One region of the Sphingobacterium paramultivorum genome, then DNA from elsewhere that is predicted to be linked to it. Evidence: riboswitches for the same ligand, from Rfam matches in the RefSeq annotation. Region 1 holds a riboswitch; the other holds the start of a gene.
What was found. Region 1 has a riboswitch for thiamine pyrophosphate ahead of thiS (sulfur carrier protein ThiS). Riboswitches for the same ligand answer to the same signal wherever they lie in the genome.
Positions count from the first base shown of each region.

Region 2: linked by a shared signal. The riboswitch ahead of thiM (hydroxyethylthiazole kinase) and the one ahead of thiS (sulfur carrier protein ThiS) in region 1 are both predicted to bind thiamine pyrophosphate.

Region 1 is NZ_CP058555.1:1,098,661-1,101,840, forward strand. Features, by position in the region: gene thiC (phosphomethylpyrimidine synthase ThiC) at 1-1,124, opposite strand, end outside; gene thiS (sulfur carrier protein ThiS) at 1,171-1,377, opposite strand; TPP riboswitch at 1,437-1,532, opposite strand; gene HS960_RS04450 (alpha-L-rhamnosidase) at 1,693-3,180, shown strand, end outside.
Region 2 is NZ_CP058555.1:712,074-715,253, forward strand. Features, by position in the region: gene thiD (bifunctional hydroxymethylpyrimidine kinase/phosphomethylpyrimidine kinase) at 1-513, opposite strand, end outside; gene thiE (thiamine phosphate synthase) at 510-1,142, opposite strand; gene thiM (hydroxyethylthiazole kinase) at 1,132-1,935, opposite strand; TPP riboswitch at 2,018-2,110, opposite strand; gene HS960_RS02720 (VanW family protein) at 2,174-3,016, opposite strand; gene HS960_RS02725 (hypothetical protein) at 3,142-3,180, opposite strand, start outside.

The sequences.
Region 1 (3,180 bases):
AGTGAAAAAGCAACATCATATCGCTTCATGATCTCACAGATCTCCTCAAAATGAGTATAAAGAAAGTTCTCTTTGTGGTGGAAAAGACACCATTTGGCCATGATAGATCCTCCTCTGGAGACAATGCCCGTTACTCGAGATGCCGTGAGATGGATATAACGAAGCAGTACGCCGGCGTGTATGGTAAAGTACGAAACACCCTGTTCGGCCTGTTCAATCAAGGTATCTTTGAATATTTCCCAGGTAAGGTCCTCGGCCACCCCCTTCACTTTTTCGAGCGCCTGATAGATCGGTACTGTACCGATTGGAACGGGCGAGTTACGAATAATCCATTCGCGGGTTTCGTGAATATTTTTGCCAGTGGATAGGTCCATGATGGTATCGGCTCCCCATCGACAGGCCCATACCGCTTTCTCAACTTCTTCCTCTATACTTGAACTTACAGCGCTATTGCCAATATTGGCATTAATTTTAACAAGAAAGTTGCGCCCGATAATCATGGGTTCACTTTCAGGGTGATTGATATTATTAGGGATGATCGCTCTTCCGGCAGCGATTTCCTCACGGACAAATTCTGGTGTAATAGCTTTATCATGTGTTCTGGCACCAAAGTTTTGTCCTTTATGCTGATGATCCATTCCGGGGGTGCTGGCCGTGAGCTGCTCGATACGTTGGTTTTCACGGATAGCAACGTACTCCATTTCTGGGGTAATAATGCCTTGCTTTGCATAATGTAATTGGGTGACATTCCTGCCGGCAGAGGCTACTTTTGGTTTATGACTATAGGCAAATCGGAGTTCATCCAACGTTGGATCAGAAAGGCGTTTTTGTCCATATTCAGAGCTGATGCTAGCCAGCTGTATAACATCCTGACGATCCAAGATCCACTGATCGCGAAGGCGAGGGAGGCCTTTTCGGATATCGATATGGACCGTGTCATCCGTATATGGTCCAGAAGTATCATAGATTGTTACCGGCGGATTAATTTCTACCTCTCCATTCGTTAATTTGGTTGGACTCAAGGAGATTTGACGCATAGCGACTTGAATAGGAAATAGTTTTCCGGATACAAAAATTTTCTTTGCATTTGGAAAGGGGGATTGCGTAATTGTTTCAGCTGTCATTTTTTTCTTTATTGGGTGAATTACTCGGTTGATTTTTTGGGAATGGCTATCCGCCCTGAGATGCGGTAATTAAGATAATCTGATCGTAAGGTTTAAGTGTTGTCGTAGCCCAGTCCTTTTTGGGGATGACTTTGTTGTTGATGGCTACAGCCACACCCTGAGTTTTGCCAGATAATTCCAAAAGCAACAAGCCTTCAAGTGAAGTAAGTGGGGGGGCGAAAAATCGAATCTGATGGTTTATTGTAAGTTCCATTCCTTAATTTTTTTGGTAAAACTTTAGGAATGGCTACACAAAGGCACAGCAATGCACCTTGTAGACAGCTCACTTTTCCCTACGCCAGTATGATCCGGATCAGGTTCTAAGGGTAAAATCTCAGCCTGCACGAGCAGACACCCCTAAAGTTGCGACTAAGATAAGGTTATTTTTATGAAAGTTGCAAGAATTTTATTTTGCAGACTTGGGTTTATTGCACAGGACAGTGCAGGTCAGTATGTGGGAAATATTTGATATATTAGTTTTTTGAATCAGCTAAAACAATTTAACAACCACCAAGAATAGTATCTTTTAATGCGTAGGATTTTATTGACAACACTGTTGTGTATCGCTAGCAACACTTATGCCCAACCTAAAAATAACTGCAGCGCCGTGCAGTTGACATGCGAACATTTGGTCAATCCATTGGGTATCGATGCAATCCACCCGAGACTTAGCTGGCAACTTGATGATCAACGTAAAGGTGCGGTACAACAGGCTTATCAGATCTTTTTAGGGCAAGATTCGCTGGCACTGCTGAGAGAGACCAAAGATAGCTGGGATAGTGGCAAACAGTTCAGCTCGGCTATGTTAGTGCCTTATACCGGCACACAGTTAAAGCCACAGACCAAGTACTTCTGGAGGGTTAAAGTATGGGATAAGGATGGTGTATCAACACGTTCTGAAATAGCATCTTTCGAAACAGGAATGATGGGAATGGACCTTTGGAAAGGAAAATGGATCAGCGACAATAAGGATATTCATGCGCGGGAAACGCCTTATTTTAGAACAGAATTTAAGGCAAATAAGCAGGTAAAATCTGCCCGCGCGTATATTGCCGCAGCAGGATTATATGAACTTTCCATTAATGGCCAGCGCGTTTGCGACCATCGTCTGGATCCAATGTATACTCGATTTGACCGACGCACATTGTATGTCGTGACGGACGTAACCCAGCAGCTTCAAAAAGGAGAGAACGCCATTGGCGTTGTTTTGGGGAATGGCTGGTATAATCATCAACCACTGGCCGTTTGGAACTTTGATAAAGCACCATGGCGGGCCCGGCCAACATTCTGTTTAGAACTGAAAATCGTTTATATCGATGGAACGACGGAAACCATTGTTTCGGATAAGCAGTGGAAGACAGCTTCGGGACCAATCACTTATAATAATATTTACACTGGTGAGCATTACGATGCAAGACTGGAAATACCTAACTGGGATAAACCAAAATACGATGATTCGGCCTGGCAGGCTGTTCAGTATAGAAATGCGCCATCTGCATATATCGTTTCCCAACAGATGGTACCGATTCGGCTCGTGAAGTCCTATAAGCCAAAATCAGTGACAAAGATAGACCAACGTACCTATGTGTTCGATATGGGGCAGAATATGGCCGGGATTACAAAAGTTAAAGTGAAAGGAGCTGCGGGTACTATGCTGCGTATCAAGCATGGTGAGCGGTTGTTGGCGGATGGGCATCTTGATCAGTCCAATATTGATGTTTATTATCGGGGCGATAAGGAAAAGGAGCCCTTTCAAACTGATATATTGACCTTAAGTGGTCGGGATGATGAGTTTATGGCAAAGTTTGGTTACAAAGGGTTTCGTTATGTCGAGGTTAGCAGCAGTGCCGCAATTGCATTGGATAGTTCGGCTGTGACCGCCTATTTTATGCATAGTGATGTGTCTGCTATTGGACAGCTCAAGACATCGTCAGCGTTGGTCAATAAACTATGGACAGCGACCAACAATGCCTACTTGTCCAATTTGATGGGCTATCCTACGGACTGTCCGCAGCGC
Region 2 (3,180 bases), 390 kb from region 1:
CGCCAGTAGGCTATTTCCCGCTTTTTTCATCCTCTCGACATTGTCAATAACTTCGCCTACTAAGACACTTACCTCATCTAGATTTGGTGTAATCAGCGTTGCTAAAGGAAAAAGAAGTTCTATGCAGGCCTGAATTGTATCATCGTGAATGAGCTTGTGCCCGCTGGTCGATACCATGACTGGATCAAAAACAATAGGTCCCTTATATTCTTTTAAATAGGCGCTAATAAGCTCCACAAGTTCAATATTGTGTACCATCCCTATTTTGATTGCATCGGGATAGATGTCGTCAAAAATAGCATCTAATTGGTCTCGGACAGCGTTCGTAGGAATTTCATAAATATTTCTTACACCTTGTGTATTCTGTACGGGTAGGGCAGTTAAGACATTCATGGCATAACATCCTAATGCAGATATCGTTTTGGTGTCTGCTTGTATACCTGCACCACCACTACCGTCGAAGCCTGCAATGCTGAGTACAGTGGGGACGCGGTATTTTTTATCTTTTGTCATTTTAATAGTTCTTTTAGTTGTGCACTGGCAGCTCTGGGATCTTGACTTTGGCATATGGCCGAAACGACTGCAATGGAGTCTGCACCTGCATTCCAGGTCTCTTCTGCAGTTTGTAAGTTCATCCTTCCGATTGCGATCAATGGTTTTTCCGTCCTACTCCGAAGTTGTTTTAAACCCGCAATTCCCCATTCAGTAACCGTATCCACCTTTGTTTTCGTTGAAAAAATGGGACTTACACCAAGGTGGTCAACGGCGTACATTTGTTGACTTTCCAGTTGTTGCATGTCTTCTATTGACCAGCCAATAGTTAATTTATCTCCATATTTTTCACGAATAGCGAGCGGCTGGAAATCATTTTGACCCACATGTACTCCCCATGCCTCGATTTGGGCAGCGATTGCTACGGCATCATTGATCACGAGCGGAATACCATAATGATCGGTCAGTTTTTTTAAACGGATGGCTTTATCCAAAAATGTGGCCGGATCGTCAGCTTTTTCGCGCAATTGTATAAGATCGACTCCACCAATAATGGCTTCTTCGGCAACATTGAGCCAATTTTGAGGATAACAGTCCCGCTCAGAAATTACCAAATATAAAGGGTAGGGAAAAAGCGGATTAATGCGCATAGCGTTTGATCTTGAGCTTCGATTTGAGACGTTCTGCATTGAGCTGATAGAGTTTATCGTAGAGATTCAATTGCAGGGTACCCGGGCCAGCTGCTGTTTGGGCAGCGAGTTCTCCCGCTAAGCTCAAAATGGATACACCGGCAACAGCTGCTTCAAAATATTGGTCTGTAACACCTAGAAATGCACCAATAAGCGCAGTAGCGCTACAGCCAAGTCCAGTTACCTGTGTCATTAAAGGGTTGCCATTAAAAACTTCAACCCGGTATTGCTGTGAAAGGATATAGTCTACTTCTCCAGAAATACAGATAATGGAGCCGGTTTGCTCTTGCAATAATTGGCCAAATCGGAGAGCATCTTTACTTGCTGTCGTGCTGTCGACTCCTTTTGTGTTCGGTTGGTTGAAGTTGTACAGCGTCATGATTTCTGATGCATTTCCACGAATAACCGTTGGTTTGAGATCCAGTAGATTGGATAATAAATCATTGCGGAATGCTGATATCCCAGCACCAACAGGATCAAGTACCCATGGCCGTCCAATGGTATTGGCATGTTCGGTAGCAACCAGCATAGCTTCGGCAGTATCTTCACTCAAGGTGCCGATATTAATGACAAGAGCTTGTGCAATATCGACAACCTCGCGTACTTCTAATGGACTGTGTACCATCACAGGGGACGCTCCTAAGGCCAAAAGTGCGTTGGCAGTATTGTTCATCACGACTAGGTTTGTGATGTTGTGTACAAGGGGTTTTTCAACCCTCAGCTGCTCTAATAAATTGATAATTGAATCTTCCATTCTTTTTACATATGCTAAGATGTACTGTGTGGCCTTGGAGGGAAGAAGAGCGATAGCCTGTGCAGTAAAGGAATATGCTGTACAGTGGATTTTTGCTTTTCCCTACGCCGGTATAAACCGAATCAGGTTCAAAGGGACTATCTCAATTCTATACAGAATACCCCCAAAGCCAGACCAAACTTAAACAAAAAAGAGGACTTTTCATATCCGTCATTTTTCGATCACTTAGCTTGTTGAATTAATCGGCCGTATTTTGATCGGCACTAATTTCAATATACGCAGTAGGAACATAGGTGACGCGGGCAAAATTTTTGGTCAAGAGCTCTGTCTCTAAAACTTTTCCACCCTGAAACTTTAAAAACTTCTCGCGCCAAATCTCATTTTTACGAAAGAACTGATTGTCTATTTTAAGAAATTGATGTTCTTTTTCAAAGACATGGTACGCAAAATCGAGTTCTTGATCAATTCTTAATTCGCCCTCTAAACATTTGTCTGTAAACCAGAGATTTATTTGAAAGGTGTAAGGCGTGTTGTTGGTGAATTGATAGTCGCGATAATTATAAAAGACGGTAGCTCCACTACCGAATGGCAAAACACGGCCATCGTCAGGAAAAGGGTCAAAAGAGTGGTGATAACGTTCATTGACGGTGAGTGGACTATGGATAACAAGCCAATGGATGAGGTTGGATATTTGACAGATTCCACCGCCAATACCCGCTCTTGCTTCACCAAAGGATAACTCCATGCCGGGCAGATATCCTTTTTTTACAGTGGGTAGTCCAACGAGTTTACAAAATGAAAAGGTTTCCTTCGGTCTGATCAGAATGTTATTAATCTGTGCTGCTGCAATTTTTAGGTTGGTAACTTTGTTAATCTGCAGTTGCATATTATTTTCGCCCAGTTTTTTTAATAAGACAGACTGATGCTTTTTAATACGAAAGGGAAGTTTTTCAGTTGATTTAGCTGTGCTGTATTTCTTATTATCAAATAGCCAAACGGCTTTGCGCTGCACTCTTCTCGCCCATACAGCAATAAAATAGAGTATGGGATGACGTTGACTGATCAGTTTTCTTTTTCTCAATTTGACGTTTATGTATCGCTATCAAAATTAGTGCAGAAATGTGTTTTTTGCCTAATTTCGTCGAATATTTTTTTATCAAAATCAAGAATCTTATTGTCTGAGCTTAGTGCAGTTTTTCAGTTCGTTTAGTTGGTTTTCTTTGCCTGTATGTATTTCGCTGTTAA